3 regions of the Cupriavidus sp. 05L411 genome follow, and region 3 is predicted to be linked to each of the others. Evidence: predicted binding sites of a transcription regulator. Region 3 holds the regulator's gene; each other region holds the start of a gene.
What was found. The regulator LexA, encoded in region 3, represses DNA repair genes until DNA is damaged. The targets are predictions, from matches to a motif close to ACTGTATNNNNATACAGT.
Positions count from the first base shown of each region.

Region 1: a site for LexA is predicted at 3,148-3,165, ahead of recA (recombinase RecA). Genes of this name have one in related genera too.
Region 2: a site for LexA is predicted at 2,001-2,018, ahead of imuA (translesion DNA synthesis-associated protein ImuA). Genes of this name have one in related genera too.

Region 1 is NZ_JBFTOQ010000041.1:22,868-27,132, reverse strand. Features, by position in the region: gene AC1DQR_RS31925 (MFS transporter) at 1-156, opposite strand, end outside; gene AC1DQR_RS31920 (DUF4212 domain-containing protein) at 420-737, opposite strand; gene AC1DQR_RS31915 (sensor histidine kinase) at 734-2,290, opposite strand; gene AC1DQR_RS31910 (response regulator) at 2,391-3,077, opposite strand; gene recA (recombinase RecA) at 3,375-4,265, shown strand, end outside.
Region 2 is NZ_JBFTOQ010000013.1:214,485-222,171, forward strand. Features, by position in the region: gene AC1DQR_RS18020 (Y-family DNA polymerase) at 1-1,111, opposite strand, end outside; gene imuA (translesion DNA synthesis-associated protein ImuA) at 1,044-1,952, opposite strand; gene AC1DQR_RS18030 (serine hydrolase domain-containing protein) at 2,141-3,391, shown strand; gene AC1DQR_RS18035 (isocitrate lyase/PEP mutase family protein) at 3,446-4,333, opposite strand; gene AC1DQR_RS18040 (tripartite tricarboxylate transporter substrate binding protein) at 4,376-5,374, opposite strand; gene AC1DQR_RS18045 (LysR family transcriptional regulator) at 5,530-6,477, shown strand; gene AC1DQR_RS18050 (class I adenylate-forming enzyme family protein) at 6,550-7,687, opposite strand, start outside.
Region 3 is NZ_JBFTOQ010000006.1:61,853-69,539, forward strand. Features, by position in the region: gene AC1DQR_RS08755 (hypothetical protein) at 1-260, shown strand, start outside; gene AC1DQR_RS08760 (hypothetical protein) at 1,610-1,804, shown strand; gene AC1DQR_RS08765 (SOS response-associated peptidase) at 2,898-3,539, opposite strand; gene AC1DQR_RS08770 (hypothetical protein) at 3,529-3,951, opposite strand; gene AC1DQR_RS08775 (hypothetical protein) at 3,972-4,238, opposite strand; gene AC1DQR_RS08780 (hypothetical protein) at 4,226-4,588, opposite strand; gene AC1DQR_RS08785 (hypothetical protein) at 5,149-5,694, opposite strand; tRNA gene AC1DQR_RS08790 (tRNA-His) at 5,892-5,967, opposite strand; gene lexA (transcriptional repressor LexA) at 6,352-7,008, opposite strand; gene AC1DQR_RS08800 (asparaginase) at 7,237-7,687, shown strand, end outside.

The DNA.
Region 1 (4,265 bases), on a different contig from region 3:
GGCGATGATGGCCGCCAGCGAACCGTAAAGATAAAAGTCGTACCACTCGAACACCGTCCCGAGCGAGGAGGCAAAGATCACCTTCCTCTCTTCGGGCGTCATCGCCGAGCCCTGCGCTGTGCCTCCGGGCATTGCCACGTTCTGTGCGTTAGCCATTGTCTCCTCCGTTTGTGATCGGAACTTTCAGGTTGGCGGCCGGCGCGCACGCGTTCTCTGGCGGGCGCGCGACAACCTCCTAAGTTGCAATGGATTGTGGGAGGCGAAACTTACTGCGTTCTGACAATTTTGGCCGAATTCGCCACTAAACGCTCGGGGTATACGCTAGGCAAAAAGCTGGCTTGGTGGTGCTGCGCTGCGGTGCGAAGGGTCTCTGGAGGGCTTGCGAAAATCAGCTTCGAGGGGCAGGGCCGGGCTTCTTGCTATGCAGCATCGTCATGCTGGCGGGCGGGCACGGGCAGCTCGCCGGCGTCATCGTCTTCATCGCGGTTCATGCGCCAGGCATAGATTGCCGCCATCAGGACGTAGACGATCAGCGCACCCTGGGCACCGACCCAGAACGAGAAGGGCCAGCCGAAGAAATCGAAGCGCAGCTCGCGGGCATACCAGGCGACCACGAAGGTGACGACGAACCAGATCGACAGCAGCACGGCAATCCAGCGCAGGTTGCGATGCCACGCGCGGCGCTCGGACTGATCGGCCTGGTCGCGCCCGCCGCGCGTGTGGTCGGGGTCGGTCATGCAGGCTCCAGGGGAGATGGCCGGCGCAGCGTGATGCGAAAGCACGCGCCGGCCAGGCGCGGCTCCGTCTGGTAGACGTGGTCGAGAATGCTGACATCGCCGCCGTGCTGCTGCACGATCTCGCGCACGATGGCCAGGCCCAGGCCACTGCCCTGGGTCTTGGTGCCGAGCACGCGGTAGAACCGTTCCATCACGCGCTCGCGCTCGGCCACCGGGATGCCGGGGCCGGTGTCTTCCACCTCGAGATACGCGAAGGGCTCGAAGGCATCCGCGCTGACGCGCACGGTGGCGTGGCCATCGGCCGGCGTGTAGCGGATGGCGTTGTCGATCAGGTTGTTGAGCATCTCGGTAAGCATCAGGCGATTGCCTTGCACCATCACCGGGTGGTCGTCGGCATCCACGCCGAGGTCGATGCGGCGCGCCCACGCCTGCGGCAGCCAGTCCTTGACCACCTCGCGCGCGAGCGCGGCCAGGTCCAGCGGCGCCATGCTGCCGGCGCCGGCCAGGTTCTCCATGCGCGCCAGCGACAGCAACTGCGTCACCAGGTGGGCCGCGCGCTCCGAGCTGCCGGCGATCTGCGCCAGCGACTTGCGCAGCTCCTCGGGCGATTGCTCGCGCTGCGCCAGCTCCGCCTGCATGCGCAGCCCGGCCAGCGGCGTCTTCATCTGATGGGCGGCATCGGCGATAAAGCGCTTTTGCGTCTGCACGGAAACGTCGAGCCGTGCCAGCAGGTCGTTGAACGAGGCCACCAGCGGCGTGATTTCCTGCGGCGCGGCGTGTTCGTCGATGGGGCTGGTGTCGCCGGGGTTGCGCGCGCGGATGCGCTGCTGGATCGAGGTCAGCGGGGCCAGCCCGCGCGTGAGGCCGAACCACACCAGCACCACCGCCAGCGGCAGGATCACGAACTGCGGCAGGATCACGCCCTTGATGATTTCATTGGCCAGCCGCGCGCGCTTGTCGAGCGTCTCGCCAACCTGCACCAGCACCGGCTGCGCGTCGCCCGCCTGCTTCAGGTCGACGTAGGTGTAGGCCACGCGCACGTCGTTGCCCGCGATGCGGTCGTCGCGCAGCGAGACCAGCCCGGCGTGGCCGCGATCGTCCTCGCCGGGCAGCGGCATGTCGTTGTCCCCGGCGACGAACTCGCCGTGCGTGCCCACCACCTGGTAGTAGATGTTGTCGGTTTCATCGGCCCGCAGGATTTCGCGCGCGGACAGTGGCAACTGCAGCGTGACGCGCCCGTTGACCTCGCGCACCTGCTGCGAGAGCACGATGGCGCTGGCCTCCAGCGAGCGGTCGAAGGGCCCGTTGGCAATGGACTTCGCCACCAGGTAGGTCACGGCAATGCTCATCGGCCACAACAGCAGCAGCGGTGCCAGCATCCAGTCCAGGATTTCGCCGAACAGTGAGCGCGGCGACGGATGGCCCGCGCTGTCTTCAAGATGCGGCAGGGCGTCGGCCAGCGTTTCGTCGCTGACGATCTCATCGGGCGGGGAGGGCGTGCGCGCGGGCCGTGCGGCCCGCGCGCGCCGCCGGGGCAGTCGCAGCAGGCTCATGGGGAGGAGGTGGTGGGGCAGGTCTTGGCGGCGTCGCCGGCATGCCGTCAAAGGGAAACGGCGCTGATGCCGATTCCGATTCCGATTCTAATGGCGCTTTCTAGTCGTGCGCCACGGTGGCCTGGAATTTCTCCAGGCAGTAGCCCAGCCCGCGTACCGTGGCAATGCGGATCCCGCCCACCTCGATCTTCTTGCGCAGCCGGTGCACATAGACTTCGATGGCATTGTTGCTGACCTCTTCGCCCCATTCGCACAGGTGGTCGACCAGCTGCTCCTTCGATACCAGCCGCCCGGTGCGGGTGAGCAGGATCTCCAGCAGCCCAACTTCGCGCGCGGAGAGATCCAGCATCTGCTCGTTCAGGTAGGCGATGCGGCCGACCTGATCGAAGGCCAGCGGGCCATGGTGCGTGAGCGTGGCGCCGCCGCCGGCGCCGCGCCGCACCAGCGCGCGCACGCGGGCTTCCAGCTCGGACAGGGCGAAAGGCTTTGCCATGTAGTCATCGGCGCCCAGGTCCAGGCCCTTGACGCGCTCGTCGACGCCATCCGCCGCGGTCAGGATCAGCACCGGCAGCATGGCGCCGCGCGTGCGCAGGCGCTTGAGCACTTCCAGTCCGGGCATGCGGGGCAGGCCGAGATCGAGGATCAGGAGGTCGAAGGTCTGGGTCGAGAGCGCCGAGTCGGCTTCAACCCCACTGGCGACATGGTCGACGGCATAGCCGGAGTGACGTAACGAGCGTGTCAGGCCATCTGCCAGCACATCGTCATCTTCGGCGATCAGAATACGCATGGTTGTCTCCACCCTGGCCGGCTTAGTCGTCGCTTTACATCAAATGACGCGTGCGGGACTTGCCAAGCATACTGTTTTTTTATACAGTACCCGCTTGATCCGGTCGCGCAGTGAGCGGGCCGGATCGTACTGAATTCAGCAACGCACGTATTACCGACGTTTGCCCAATGTTTGCCCCTGCTGCCAGGTTCATTGTCATCAGGAGTTCGCAGCGCGGCGCGGGTCGGGCGGTTACCCGCAAAAGCAGGCGGCGCGCCACATGCGGCCTATTTATACACCATTGACGGAAGGACGACCATGGATGACGGCAAGAAGGCGGGTGCTGGCGTAAGCGCCGAAAAGCAGAAGGCGCTGGCGGCCGCGCTGGCCCAGATCGAGAAGCAGTTCGGCAAGGGCTCGATCATGAAACTGGGCGAAGCCGACATCGACCAGGATATCCAGGTCGTGTCCACCGGCTCGCTGGGCCTGGACATCGCGCTGGGCGTCGGCGGSCTGCCGCGCGGCCGCGTSGTGGAAATCTACGGTCCGGAATCCTCGGGCAAGACCACGCTGACGCTGCAGGTCGTGGCCGAAATGCAAAAACTGGGCGGCACCTGCGCCTTTATCGATGCCGAGCACGCGCTCGACGTCAACTATGCCGGCAAGCTCGGCGTGTCCGTGGGCGACCTGCTGATCTCCCAGCCCGACACCGGCGAGCAGGCACTGGAAATCACCGACGCGCTGGTGCGCTCGGGCTCGGTCGACCTGATCGTGATCGACTCGGTGGCGGCCCTGGTGCCCAAGGCCGAAATCGAAGGCGAGATGGGCGATTCGCTGCCGGGCCTGCAGGCCCGCCTGATGAGCCAGGCGCTGCGCAAGCTGACCGGCACCATCAAGCGCACCAACTGCCTGGTGATCTTCATCAACCAGATCCGCATGAAGATCGGCGTGATGTTCGGCTCGCCCGAAACCACCACCGGCGGCAATGCGCTGAAGTTCTACGCCTCGGTGCGCCTGGACATCCGCCGCATCGGCTCGATCAAGAAGGGCGATGAGGTGATCGGCAACGAAACCAAGGTCAAGGTAGTCAAGAACAAGGTGTCGCCGCCGTTCCGCGAAGCCTTCTTCGACATCCTCTACGGCCAGGGCATCTCGCGCCAGGGCGAAATCATCGATCTCGGCGTGGACGCCAAGGTCGTCGAGAAGTCG
Region 2 (7,687 bases), on a different contig from region 3:
GCGCATCGCTCTGCGGCACGCAGGCCTGGACCGACTCCACCACCAGCAGCAGGCTCACCGCCGGCACGCGGAACTGCACCTTGTCCAGCCGCTCCTGCAACAGCTTGGACAAATGCGCCGGATCGCGGCTGGGCTGCGCCAGGCTGATCGTCACCGGCGTTGCCTGCGTCTCGGCGCCCAGCCGGTAGCGCTCATGCTCCAGCCGCAGCACAAGATGCGTCACGCCCGCCTGCTGCACGGCCAGCCAGCCGGCCAGCGCCAGCAGCAAACGCTGCGCGCCCGCCATCACGCCCTGCACGGATTCGGTCCGGCCTGGCAGCTCCATGCGCTGCGAGAAGGTGGCGGGCGCGCTGAACCACGTAAAGCGCACCGGCACCTCGCCATAGGCCTGATCCAGCCGCGCCAGCAGGTCCGGTCCCAGCCGGCGCCGCAGGCCGGCACGCGGCAGGCCCCGCACCTCGCCCACGGTCCGGCAGCCGATGCCATCGAGCCAGCCATCGTCCGCCAGCCCTTGCAACATGCCCACCGGCAGCCGGTCCAGCAGCCGCGCCATGCGCTGCGGCCCCACCGCGCGCCGCGCCGGACGCACCAGCCCGCCCCGGCGATCGCGCCGCAGCGGCTGCGCCGCCAGCCACGCCGCCCCGAAGGCCGTCGGCCCACAGCCCAGTTGCAGGAACACCCCCAGCCGCCGCACCCGCGCATACACCGCCCGGCACAACGCCAGATGGCCGCCAAACAACCGCAGGCTGGCCCCGGCATCGATCATCACGGTAGCCACCCCGGCATCGGGATGCACCGTGACATGCGGCGTGAAATGCAGCAACGCCAGCGCCAGCGCCGTCATCACCTGCGCCTCGGCCGCCGGCTCGCGCTGCAGTTGCACCACCTGCGCCGACAACGCCTGCACGCCGCCCCGCCGCATCCCCGCCTGCACCCCCAGCGCCACCGCCGGGCCGTTGGCCAGCACCACCCGCTCGCGCTCCATCACCGCCACCGGCACGCTGTGGTGCAGCAGGCCGGCGCAGGCGCGGGGCGCGGCGGGCTCAGGCCAGTTCGGCTGCAGCGCGTCCAGCGACAGGCGCGGCAGATGCACCGCGATCCAGTACGACATGGGCTTGCTCTCCCGCAACGGCTTGGGAAACCGGGGCATTCAGGGGGACCGGCATCGACGGGGCCTGCGGCGCCGCAGGCGGCGTGGCCATGGCCGGCACCGCCATCATCTCGCCCAGCGGCAGCACCAGCGGCGTATCGCGCACCGGGCCGCGCCGCTTGTGGAACGTGACCGACACGGCATTGCCCGGCGCCGGCGACAACAGCAGCCGCAGCACCGCCGGCGACGACTCGCGCAGCACGCTGGCCGGCCGGCACGCCCACACCACGGCGCCTCCTGCCTGCGCCAGCACCTGCAAGCGCCGCAGCGCCTCGGGACGCGCCGTGGGCAGCCACACCATCACCCCGCCAAAGGCCTGGCTGCGCAGCACCTGCTCCGCCGCCCACAGCACATCCGCCTGCGCCGCGGCCCGGCCCGCGCCAGCGGGCGGGCGCACCCAGTACAACTGGCGCGCCGGCAAACCCCATTCGGCCAGGCACGTTGCATTGGGCTGGTGCGGCGGCCCGATCAGCGCCACCCGGCGCTGCGCCGCGGCCAGCGCCAGCAAGGCCGGGCGCAGCAGCCGCAACTCGCCCACGCCGGGGTCGGCCAGCAGCAGCTCTGTGAGCGCGCCCACCGGCCAGCCACCGCCGGGCAACTCGGCCGAGAGCGCGTCATGGCCGGTCGGCAAGGCCGGCACGCTGCCCGCCCGGCCCAGATGGCCAAGCTGCCCCGCCCGCCACAGGCCGGGATAGCGTTGCTCCAGTGCGTCCAGCGCCCCCTGCCGGTCGGCCACGGGCGGCTGCGCCAAAGGCGAATCGCCCGATGTATCGGGCGATAGGGGAAAGAGTTCGGCGATCATGTGATGCGTGCGGCTCAGTCCGAGGGGACTGACAGGAAGTTTCCGAATACTGTATATTTATACAGTACCACGGATGCGCGCAAGGGTGAAGCGATGGGGACGCCGAGCGATGGAAATTGATCATGGTTAGCGGCGCCGTGCTGTATCGGTGGCATGAGAATATGCTGCCATCGCAATGACTTCCCGCCATGATGACAATCGCTCGCCTGCTCTGCTTCCCGCTGATTGCCTTGCTCGCCGTCAGCGCAAGCGCTGCCGCTCCCGACGAAGAATCCCTGGGCAGGGCCGAGGGCTATCCACCGGCTCGCAGCCTGAAGCAAGCCTACACGGAGCCCTATCTCGTCGGTTCGTTCAGCGCGATGGACAGCTTCAATCCGTCCTGTGCGCTCGCTCCGGCAGACGATCCGCTTGCGCTGAAGAAGGCCGCCATCGAGACGCCGTTCAGTTACCGCTTTCGTGGCCGCAAGCTGACACTGGACGACTACATGCAGCGACAGCGTGCCACCGGACTTCTGGTCGTGAAGGACGGCGAGATTGTCGCGGAACGCTACAACTACATGCGCAGCGCCGACATGCGGATGCTCTCCAACTCGATGGCCAAGACCATTACCGCGCTGGCGATCGTCAAGGCGCAGGAAGAGGGCTTCATCCGCTCGCTGGATGACACCGCCGAGACCTACGCGCCCCAACTCAAGGACACGCTGTACGGACAGACCCGAATCGTGAATCTGATGCGCATGTCCTCGGGCGCCCGGTTTATCGAGGACTACTCGGAGCACGACGATCGGGCCAGGTTCAACGATGCCGTGCGCCGGGTTGGGGTTGCTCAGGCCGCCCGGCTGATCACGGCGCGCAGCGATCCCGAAGGGCAGCGCTTCAACTATGCCGGGGCCCAGACCCAGATCCTGGGGCTGGTGTTGCGCGGCGCCACGCGCCGCACGCTCTGTGACTACGTCGATGAGAAGCTATGGAAGCCGATCGGCGCCCAGGCGCAGGCGACCTGGCTGGTGAACCCGGCCGACCAGGACGTGTTCGCGCAAGGCGCCTTCAACGCCACGCTGCACGACTACGCCCGCCTGGGCTTGATGATGGCAACCGATGGGCTGGTGAGGGGCACCGCCGTGGTATCACGTGACCACCTGCTCGCGATGACGGATGCAACACGGCAGCCCGAAGCATTTCGGCCAGGGCACATGCAGTACCACGGCAGCACCTACTACGGTTATGGCCTGCAGACCTGGATCCTGCCCGGCAGTCACCGCCGCTTTGCCCTTCTGGGTGTCTACGGGCAGGCCATCTTCGTAGATCCCGCATTGAACCTGGTGGTGGTGCATACCGCGGTCGGCAAGGATGCCGCGGGCGACGCGAGCGGCGCCCACCTTGGCGCCGAACGCGACGCGCTGCTGCGTGGCATCGTATCGGCCTATGGAGACTGGTAGAAACGTGGATTGCCCCGGGTGTGCGCCTTGGGTCGACCGTCGTCGCGGACCCGGTCAATGCAGCAGGGCATCCTCAAAAGCCATCTGCTCCGCCGCATCAAACAGCGTCCCAAGGCTCGCCGTCCCCGCTGCCGCCATCCCGTCATCGCTGCCTGCCCCCCGCACGGCATCCAGGCTGCGCCGCATCCCGGCTACCGCCGCGCCCGGCAACAACGTGGTCAGGCTAACCCGGCGAACCCCCAGTTCGCGCAGCCGCTCCAGCGAAGCATTCGCGGCCGACGGGCTTGGCGCCAGCCCGGTCCCGGCGCTCAGCGTCACCGGGATATCCAGCGCGCGCACCAGCCGGGCGATATCGTCCTCGGTGCGCGGCGCAATGGGCAGCAGCATATCGGCGCCAGCCGCCTGATAGGCCCTTGCCCGGAGGATGACCTGCTCGGTGGTCTCGCAGGCAAATGCGTCCGTGCGGGCAATGATCATGAAGTTGCTGTCGTGCCTGGCGCGCTGCGCGGCGTCGATCTTGGCGAGCATCTCGCCAAGCGGCACCACGTCCTTGGCCGCCGCCGAGCCCCAGCGCCTTGGCACCACCTGGTCCTCGATGTTCAGGCCGGCCGCGCCGGCTTCCTCGAACAGTTCCACGGCGTAGTGGACACCGCGCGGGTTGCCATAGCCGGCGTCCGCATCGGCGGTGATGGGAATGGATGAGGCGCGGGTCAGCCGCCGGCAGTGCTCCACGCATTCCGTCAACGTGAGCAGGCCGATGTCCGGCACGCCCAGCAGGCTGTACGACAGCATGGCGCCGCTGATGCAGGCGCTCTGGTAGCCCGCCTGCTCCACCAGCCGCAGGCTGAAGATATCGTGGACGGCAGGCGCCACGACGAACGATTCCCGTTGCAGCAGCGTGCGCAGGGATGCGGTCTTTTGAACCGGGGCAATGCGTTGCATGGACTTAGGATCGCGAGGATGGGTGGGAAATCATGGGGATGGTCACTCCTTGGGCATGCCGTCGGCCAGCTTGCGCATCATGGGCTTGCGCGCGGCGATTTCCCGGGCCCAGTCGTCTCCCGGCAGGTAGGCCAGCACCGGCGCATCGTTGCCGGCCTTCTTCAGGTACTCCGGATCCTTGAGGGTCGCCCGGATGGCCGCGCGCAGCTTCTCCACGATGGCTGGCGGCACGCCCGCGGGCACCGCGATCCCCCGCTCGGCCGGCATCACGTCGTCAAAGCCTTGCTCCCGGGCCGTGGGCACGTCGGGCAGCGAAGCGGCTCGCGTCTCCCCCATCTGCGCGATAATCTTCAGCGGCACGGCCTCCTTGCCCGCATCCTGCAGCTCGCCCGTGGTGACCGCCGCAAAATCGATATGCCCGCCAAACAAAGCCGTCTTGGATTGCGCCGTCCCGTTATAGGGGATGTCGGTGACCTTGACGCCCGCCACGTTCTGCAATTGCAGTAGCGCCAGGTGCCCGTTCGTCCCGATCCCGTTGTGCCCGAAAGACAGCGAAGCCGGCTTCTTCTTCAACGCCGCCACCACATCCTTCAGGTTGTTGTACGGGCTATCCTTGCGCGTCACCAGGATGGTCGGGTCGCTCAGCACCCGGGCGACCAGCCGCAGCGCGGCCGGATCGAAGCTGGTCTTCCGGTACAGCGGCGAAAACGCCATGGCCGGCAGGTTGACCACGCCAATGGTGTAGCCGTCCGGCGCCGCGCGCATCAGGCTGAGGCTGGAGATCTCGCCGGCGGCGCCGGGCTTGTTCTGCACCACCAGGCTGGCGTTTGCGCCAAGGTAGCGCTGGATGAACGGCGCCATCGTGCGCGCCATGGTATCGGTGCCACCGCCCGCGGCAAACCCGACATAGACCTGGATGGGATGATCGCTGGGCCATTCCGCCCTGGCCGGCGTCGCCGCCACGCCCGTTGCGAACAGAAGCAACGCGCCCAGCGTGTGGATTGCGTGATGCGCCTTGCATGCCTTGAGCCCGTGCCGCATGATCTTTCCCTCTCCCAGCCGATATTGACAATGGCCAGACGATACGTACCTCCCGCGCGGGAAGAAAGCGACAAATCCTCACGTCCCCCGGTGAGATTTTGGAATGACCGCACGCGAGCCGGGCAGCAAACGCATTGCCAGGCCAAGGCATCGCCATGACACTCAAGCAGCTGGAAGCGTTTTACTGGGCCGCAAAACTCGGCAGTTTTTCTGTCGCCGCCGCGCGGCTGCATGTCACGCAGTCTTCGCTGTCAAAGCGCATCGCCGAGCTGGAAGACGATCTGGGAAAAGCCTTGTTCGACCGTACCGGGCAACGCTCGGTGATCACCGACGCAGGCGAGCGCCTGCTTGAGCATGCCGCCCAGATCCTCGACATCGAAAGCCGCATCCGCGCGGACCTGGACATGGCAAGCGCGCTGCGCGGGAGCTGCCGCTTCGGCATCAGCGAGCTGGTGGCGTCCACCTGGTTTCCGAGCCTGGTCGCGCGGGTGCGCGAGCTGCACCCGAACCTGGTGCTGGAGCCACAGGTGGACCTGACGCTCAACCTGGAACGCAAGCTGGAGCGCGGCGAACTGGATTTCGCGATCATTCCCGGCCCCTGCGCTTCGCCCAACCTGTCGCAGGAGAAGGTCGGCGAGCTGGCGTACAAGTGGATGGCGGCGCCACAGCGGCTGGCTGGCGGCACTGTCCTCACGCCCCGGCACTTCACCGAGCATCCGGTGATCATGCTCAGCGCGGAAGCGGGCCTGACGCAGGCCTTCGAGAAATGGGCGGCGGCGCAGAAGCTGGAGATTCCCAGGGCGCTGGTTTGCAACAGCCTGTCGGCCCTGATTGCCATGGTGATGGCGGGCGTGGGGATCAGCTTGTTCCCGCAGTCCTATGTGGAGCCGTTTGTGCGCGCCGGCAAGCTGGCGGAGCTGACGAGCACGCCGGCGCCGCACAACCTGTCCTACTATTTCCAGTGGCGCACGGGGGACACGCGTGCCGTGGTCCGGTCGCTGAAGGCGATCACGATGGACGAGGCGGATTTCTCCGTGAGCTCGCCGTTATGGCCGCAGGCTGGGAAAGCGAGAAAGCAAGGGCCGGGCGCACGGCAAAAGTAGCGCGATCGCTGGCGACAGGGGCGCGCCAGCCAGGCGCCTGCGCCCCGCCCCGCCCCCGCCCCCGCCCCCGCCTCAGTCCAGCGGCCGTCCGGGCCGGAACCCGTCCCGCAGTTCCCGCTTGAGCACCTTCCCGATCGCACTGCGCGGCAGCACATCCACCAGTTCCAGCACGGCAAGCCGCTGCGTCTTGCCAACCTGCTCGTTGGTCCAGGCCATCAAGGCATCATCAGACACCGTGGCACCATCGCGCCGAACCACGAATGCCACCGGCGTTTCGCCCCATCGCTGCGAGGGCACGCCAACCACCGCGCAATCCAGCACGTCCGGATGCTGCTGCAGGATCCCTTCGAGATCGCTGGGATAGATGTTGAATCCGCCGCTGATGATCATGTCCTTCTTGCGGTCCATCAGCGTGAGAAAGCCGTCTTCGTCGAAGCGGCCAACGTCGCCGGTGCGGATAAAGAGCTTGCCGGTGGCGTCGCGCCATTCGGCCGCGGTCGTCTTCTCCGGCTGCTTGTGGTAGCCGGCCATGATGGCGTTGGAGTGGCCGACGACTTCGCCGATCTCGCCCACGGGCACTTCATTGCCGTTGTCGTCGATCAGGCGGATGTCATGGCCTTCCATGGGCTTGCCCACGGTGTGGAGCTTGCTGGGGAACTCGTGCGCGGCCAGCACGCAGCTGCCGCCGCCTTCGGTCATGCCGTAGTACTCCACCAGGCCGCCGGGCCAGCGCTTGAGGATTTCTGCCTTCAGCGCGGCGGAAAGCGGCGCGCTGGTGGAGAACTTCATCCGGTACGACGACAGGTCGTAGTCACCGAAGTCCGCGCGCGCCATCAGGCGCTGGTATTGCACCGGCACCAGCATGCTGTGCGTGACGCGGTGCTGCGCGGCCAGTTGCAGATAGCGCTGCGCGTCGAACTTGGGCATCAGCACGGCGGTGCCGCCGAGCGCCAGCGTGGGGATGAAGCTCACGAGCGTGGTGTTGGAGTACAGCGGCGTGGAGATCAGCGTGACGGCGTCGGGGCCGTAGCCACCGGATTCCTGGACACGGCGGATCTGGTTCCAGCGCAGGGCGTGGGCGTGCACGATGCCCTTGGGCGTGCCGGTCGTGCCCGAGGAATAGATGATGTTGAACACCTGTTGCGGCGCAATGGCATGCGCCTGCGGGCGGCTGCCGTGCGGGGCCAGCCAGGCTTCGAACGCGAGGCCG
Region 3 (7,687 bases):
TTTTGGGAATATTCTGCGCCGCGCTTTGTAGTCTCGCCGGCTGCGCCGCCGGGCCGCAGGTGATCGAGAAGCCGGTGGAGGTGAGGGTGCCGGTGGCCGTGCCGTGCAAGACCGCCGAGATCCCCGAGCCAGACTGGCCGCTGGCGAGGGTGCCAGAGACGGCCAGCGACTTTGAGTGGTACCGCGCCGCGCTCGCGGAGCTGCTGCTGCGCGGGGGGTATGAGGTCCGGTTGAAGGCAGCGGTGGCGGCCTGCCAATGAGTTCGCCGATGGTCTACGATCAAATTCCGATCACCACGTCGGAGACCATCATGAGGATGTCAAAGCATATTGCCTGCCGTGCCGGCCAGCCGGCGCCTGCAAATCCAAACTGGCCGAGCCGGACCGGCAGCCCATCTGGGGGCGGGCGAGGCAACAACCCGCCTAGCAAGGGGAAGTAGGTGGAGACAGGCGGGGGCAATTCGGCGGCTTCTGCCCGCGGCTCGCGCGGCGCCGCGGCAGCGTCCATCAATTCGGGCAGTTAGGGGTGCAGGATCGTGGGGCGCCGTGTTAGGTTCCGGACGCGCCGGCGGCGGCCGACTATGACGCGTGGCAGGAGTGGGTTATGGGGTCGGTGCTGGGCGCGCTGGGGAATTGCGCTGCGCGGCACCGAGCGACGGTGGAGGCGTGGCCGAAGTAGCCATATGTCGTCACGGTCAGAAGAAAGAAGGGTGTAGGCAGCATGGGCCTGTCGCCTACACCCCAATGAATAGCGACCGGGGTCAATTCAATCGCCGTACCGGAGTATGTCGTGTTGTAGTAGTTTCAGTAGCCCCGCTGATGGGGGGGCGCCTAAAAGGAAGGGAAATGCCTTGCCGAGCCCGATTGGGACGGCAAGGCGAAGGCACGCAACGGCCAGAGAGATCCCGCTCGCGCAGCACGAATCCTGTTTGAGATACGGCAAAGCAACAGTTTGGTAGCGCACACTTGGACGCTTTGTGCCGACGTCTGCATAAAGGGGGCGCTAGGCGCTGGTGGAGGTGCGGCAGCGCAGCGTATGAGGCTGGAGGCGGCTTGCCAACGATGGTAGCGGATGCTTCTGGGTAAGGCTCGGGCGATTCCAAATAAAAAAACCGCTGGCTAGAGCGGGCCGAAGTGACATTGAGCGGACGCTTAAACCGCTCAACCGAAATATCTCATAATTAAGTCAATTATGATGCCACCCGTGGTGGGGGCTTTAAGAGTTTGCGCGGCGCCGGCTTTTTACGCTCCTCCCTGTTTCGGAAAACTGAGAGGTGTGTTCAATTAGGATTATGCGACCTCGCGTGACCACGCCCGGTAGGAAACCTGCGCTGAACATACAGCAGACAATAGAGCAGCCGCCAGTCGTTTTCAAGGTATAGGAAGCGCCCGCTAGTTGGCAAACCGAGGGGTTTCCCTTGGTAAGCCGGAAAGACCTTGAATATCCGAAATGAAATGTATTGAATGCATTGGCCCGGCGCGAGTAGGTAGCACCTGGCGGTCAAGATCTCATAAGAGGTTGCAAGCTACGCCGCCGAGCGATAGCGGCCTTGATGCATCGGTTGCAATCTACGCTTCCCAGCTGCCGTTCAAAAATATAAGAGGCAAGAATGCTGAGCCCACATGAAGTAGCGACCCTCATGCTAGTCCAGGGCGCACCGGATCACACTGAACTCGATCGCGCGGATTTGGAAGCGCTCCGCGAGCACCAACTTGTCAACCTGGAAGAGATCGCTTTAGGGCGCCGACCCTGCATCACGCCCAAGGGCGGCGCTGTCCTCGAGGCCATCACTCGCATACGCTGACGGTCGAGACTGCAAAAGAGTCACTCTATCGGGCCGGCCGGGATGCTCATCCGCGCGACACTGGCTGCGATAGGGCAGTCCGACCCCCGCGCGCGGAGTTCATAAAAAAGCACCCGCGGCCGGGAAGGTGCGGGTGCAGAAGGGAAATGCAGGCCAAATCCGCGTGGCCAGACGGCATTCTAGTGAATTTATGTCCGAGATAACATAACTCTTCAGAGTGGTACTTTCCGAGTTTCCCGCGGGTATTCTCATAGCCAGGCTCTACCCCTCGACCTCCTAGGCATAGAGCAGGCCGTGCAGCGGATTGGCCCCAGAGGCGCGTGGTGATAGTGGCATACGCATTGCGTTGCAACGCATTGAACTCAGACCTATCCTGAAAAAAGAGGTCTTTGTGCTTCGCAACTGTACCGGAGGCCCCCTATGAAGCCCGTGATCCACCACTTCCATACCAACCCGCCTCATCACGGTGCGCGGTACTACTTGGCGATTGCAGTCTGGTTACTGATGCCGGCACTGGCTTACCTAGTGTGGGAGGCAATCTCTGCAGGCCACTGAGATGCGGGAGTGTTTCAAGTAGTAAGCCCTATATACGAAAAGATCCCTATTGGTCACACTTGGCGCTGGCGTGCAGTCCGAGTTTTAAGGGGAGTAGCCGCATCGCAGCGGAGCCACATCATGTTACGGGTATTGGTGCTGTTTCTAATTCTTCTGGTTTTCCGAGCGATTTGGTTGCATCGGCATGTCGCCACTATGCGGTTGGTTCGACGCGACTCGTCGGGCTGGTTGAGTTATGAGTTGCGTCGGCGTGTTCGATTGGCGGCAGTTCCTGCACATATCTCGGCCTATCCCGTTCCGAGAGAGGAGCGCGTCCGTGTCGTTCGGATGGCAGGGCTGGTTCTATGGCACAAGGAACTCAGCGTCGCGCTGCCGAACGAGGCAAGTTCGCATCTGGGCGATATTTCCCCGCAGGAATTCGATGCCCGCTTTCCCAGTTGGCTGCAATTGGGTCCTCCAGGGCACGGCGCTTAGTGCGTGCCTGCATCCGATGCGAGCGAAAAGGGCTCCACCGGTACCAGGCGCTTTTCGGAGAATGTCAGGCCTTCTCTTTGAGGGGCCGTGGCGCCGGTTCTGCATCCATTCGCTCTGCCGGGTAGGGCCGCATGAAGCTGCGTGCCCGCTCTGGATCCCGGCAGGTCAGCCAGTCATCCCATTCCGCCCGCGGCACGATGACGATCATCCGTTTTTCCTTGCCCGGTGCATGGAAGCGGTTCATCAGCGGGTGCTTGTCCGAGTTGATGGTCAGCATGGTGAACGAGAAGGCGCCATCCGGCCAATCCCGCCACAGGCCGGCGATGGCGAACTCCGGGTCGTCCTTCAGCCAGATCTTCCAGCGCACGGACTTGGGTCCGGCTTCGTAGTTCGGCTCGTAGAAGCCGGTCGCCGGCACCAGGCAGAGCTGCCCCTTCTTCCACGGCCCGGAGAACGACCGCTTCTCGCCGACCGTCTCCGATCGCGCGTTGGTGGTGTCGAACTTGGCCACGCCCGGCGGGATGCGGTTTTTGGGCACCATGCCGAACGTGCCCACCAGCGCCTGCCGCGCGCCGTCAGCTTCGGTCACTACGATCGGCGCCGCATAGTCCGGCCAGGTCTCGGGCGGATAGCCCAGGGGCGGCGGCTCGACGCCGAAGACGTCGCGCAGCAGCTGGCGCTGCACCGGGGCGTAATTAGTGCACATCCTCATCTCCTGGCAAGGGCGTGAGTGGCAACACCCGCCGCGCCTTCTCCGAGACGCGCCGGTGCTTGTCCTGCGCATCTTGCCACGTCGCCGAGGTGAATATCTTGTCGATGCCGCCGCCGGCCAGGTGGGTCAGGAAAACCGGTTTGTCGCTTATCTTGTCCGACCACGGGCAGAAGCATGTCCAGACACGGGCATCCTGCTCGGGAAGGTCCGTGCGCAGCACGAAGCGTTTGAACCAGCCCCTCAGAAATTCATGATGGGCGTTCCCGTCCAGCGTCTGGACCGGCTGGCCGTGAGGGTCCAGAAGGTACAGCTGCATTCTGAATGGATCGCCATAGGCATCCGGCGTGCCGCCGCGAACGGCATGGCGCAGCGCGCGTACCCAATTCTCTGGGGTGTCGGGGGGCATGGTGGGGCGGCTGCAGCTAGTCAGCGGCGCGGGAACCGTGCGCGTAGCGGCGTTTTCACCGCCGGCCGGGCCACCTTGATCCGGTGATGCTGGCCATCCTGCTCGAACGACAGGTAATCGGCCGTCCACACCATCTTCTCGATGTGGCGCGTCTCGATGCCATGCACGGTCACCGCGCTGGCCGTGACGGTGACGCCTTCGCAGTCGAGGCGCAGCTCGGCCGTGTCGCCGGGCAGGAACTGGGTTTCCAGGAAGATCGATGCCGCCTGGTAGGTCACAGGGAACATGCCGTCTCCTGCCGGGTAGCGTAGTGGCGCTCACCGCGGGTGCGCAGCCGGATGGTGTTCGGGCCGAGGATGTCGGCGCCATCGGCGAGGCAGAAGCTCAGGCGCGCACCGTCGTGTTCGAACGCCAAGCGGTCGATTGTCCACGGCAGCGCCTGGAGGGCCGCTGTATCGACACCCACCAGGTGCAGCGTGGCGCCGGCGGCCTGAGCGGCTGCCTCTACCTCCGGGTTCCATGTGTCGGCCGTGAGCAGCGGATCGTCGATCGTGAGGCTGGGGCAGCGGATGGCCAAACGCGCAGCCCCATGGGACTGGCTATATAGATAGACGGTATCGGGGGCGCAGGCGAACATGTCTCTCTCACTGGATACTGTATGGATATCCAGTATAAGAGTCGTCCTAGGCCGAACGAGGATAGTTGAGTCAACTGTATGGATATACAGCAATCTCTCTACCGCGCACTTATGACCCGAGGTTAAGTGCGCTCACATCAAGGGTCAGGCGATAGCGAACGGGGCACTCTGGATCAGGATCCTCTACGTTTTCCAAAACATAGGGGAAACCACCTAGCGGAAGCGTTTCGACGACGCACCCAACCAGCGTCACTTCCGCTAGCCCAGTCAAGAAAGGAACCAAATCCGCCATTTCTGCGCCGATCGATAAGGGTTCCTCGCCATCGAGATGCCATATTGGCTGTCTGACCTCATTGGAGGGCATTAGCTGAAAGTTGCTGACGGTCAGCTTTGGGCCCTTTGTAGTCGCACTGTGCTCCTGGCCATTCCTCAAATTGACCAGCCTTGAAACGCCTGGGCGATGCTGAGAAAGGCAGTTCAGAAGCTGACTCTCTGGGCTCAGTGCATTGATGAGTTCCTTGTCAAGCAGGTGATCGAGTGACGAATGCTGCCGGCCGAGCTTAAAAAAAATGCCCAGGTATCTGACAGATTTCTGTGACGGCGCGGCGTGCAGCAATAAGAAAGGCTGTGACCAAGCCGTCCAAATTATGGATGACGGGAAAATACGCGTGTGCCTGCGCCTGCGTCCCCTGAGGCAATCGCTTTGCCTGGAACTTTAACAACTCAGTCTGCTGCGCATCCTTGGCGTGGGCGCACTGCAGTAACGTTTCTTTGATTGCATACATCAGGGAAAGCACGTCGTCTCGAGCGCTTTTGTCCAACTGACCCGCCCGAGGAAGCATTTCGAAGGCCGTAATGAAAGTGCTTGCGACGATGGGTGACGCAGACCCGACATCGTGTGTCTTTGCGTTCACCCACATCGCATTCGGATTTGTGCGGTCTGGGTCAATCCCATCCGGGGTCTGCATGAGAAACGTTTCGTGCGGCGTGTATATCTCGAGATGGCGGCTAGGAACTTCGCAAATTAGCTTGATCGCGCCTTCCTTCGTGGAGGGAACCTGAAAGCTGCCAGCGTTGTCGCGGGGGAACATTGATTTGGTCGTCACACTTCGTCTCTCGCAAATGAACTGCGCTGTACCGCTTCTCGCCGGCCTGAGGGAGGGCGCGCGGAAGTGTTGTATTCAGAATGCAAAAAAGCCCACCGCGATGGGTGGGCTTCAATTCAAGTTCCAAATTTTGGAAGTTCTTATTCCAAAATTCTGATTAAGTTAGCAACTGCAAACCTCGCTAACCTTATAAATTCTGGGGTGGCTGATGGGACTCGAACCCACGACGACAGGAATCACAATCCTGGACTCTACCAACTGAGCTACAGCCACCGTCGATGTCGTTTTGCTTGGTGCCGAACGACGAAGAACAAGATCATACAATGCCGAGAGCCGGATGGCTAGTACTCCGCACAAATTTTTTTCAGTGCCACCTGCTTAACCAGCCAGCTTGGAGGATTCCTCCAACTCGAGCATTCGGCAGATAGCGGCCATGCTGCCAACCATGGTGCGTCGTTGTGCGCCCTGGTAGATGCGTACGCCTTTGGATTGGCGGAAGGGTACGGGCTTGACGGGGCGGCGGGCGGAGAGGCGGTTGGCTGGCAGCATGGCTACACCTGGTGACTTGCAACAACAGTTAGCGGTACCCGCTATGCGGGTGCGTTGGCACAATCGGGTGTCGGCTTGTACGGGGTTCACCCGCCTCAGCCGCACTCGTCAGAAGGCGCCGGGGCGGATGAGGCCGACAGCGATGCCTTCTAGTGAGAACTCTTCGCGGCCGGCTTGCACGATGATGCTGGGGAAGTCGGGGTTTTCGGCGATCAGCTCGATGGTGTCGCCGCGGCGGTTGAGGCGTTTGACGGTGACGTCGTCGCCCAGGCGGGCGACAACGATCTTGCCGTTGGCGGCTTCGCTGGCGCGCTTGACGGCGAGCAGGTCGCCATCGAGGATGCCGGCGTCGCGCATGCTGAGGCCACGCACCCGGAGGAGGTAATCGGGCTGCACGTCGAACACCGAGGCGTCGACCTGGTATTGGCGATCGATGTGTTCGGCGGCGAGGATCGGGCTGCCGGCTGCGACGCGCCCGACCAGTGGCAGGGTTAGCTGCATGACGCCGGCCATAGGCAGGGAGAACTGGTCGGGTAGCTCGGAGTCGCTGCGGGAAACTTTGAGGCGGATGCCGCGGGAGGCGCCCGGAGTGAGCTCGATCACGCCTTTGCGGGCCAGGGCACGTAAGTGTTCCTCGGCTGCATTGGGTGAGGAGAAGCCGAACTTGGCGGCGATCTCCGCGCGCGTGGGCGGGAAGCCCGTGTGCTGGAGGCTGCTGCGGATCAAGTCGAAAATCTGCTGCTGTCGCGGTGTCAGGGTCGCCATGGTCGCCGGTATTTAAAAGCACTGTATGTTTAAACAGTATGCTGTGATTTTATACAGTATCGAGTGAAGTGCAAGCGGAATTTTTGGGAGTTTGCGCATTGACAGGTGCGTCCTACGGGTCTTGGCGCGTGCCGTGACGAGCGGGCAGAGGGTTACAATTCCGCGGCACCTAGAGCGTCTCGCGCTGCTTGCTGCTCAACTTTTCTGGCTCCCGACCAATTTTCCGCCATGTCTCTCCTGCCTCGTGTCGTCGTGCTCGCTACTGGCGGCACCATTGCCGGTTCTTCTTCCAACCCAGCTAGCAGCGCGAAGTACCAGGCGGCGACGGTGCCGGTGACGGCGCTGCTCGATGCGGTGCCGGCGCTGGGCACGGTGGCGCGGATCGAAGCCGAGCAGGTTGCGCAGATAGATAGCAAGGACATGTCGTTCGCGCTCTGGTCCAGGCTGGTGGAGCGCGTGGCGTTCTGGTCCGCGCAGCCCGATGTGTCGGGCATTGTCATTACGCACGGCACCGATACCCTGGAAGAGACGGCCATGCTGCTGCACCTGGCTTGCGTGGGTAGGGTGCCAGTTGTGCTGACGGCTGCGATGCGGCCGTCGACCTCGTTGTCGGCGGATGGCCCGTTGAACCTGCTGGATGCGGTGCGCGTAGCGGCGGATGCTGGCGCGACGGCGAAGG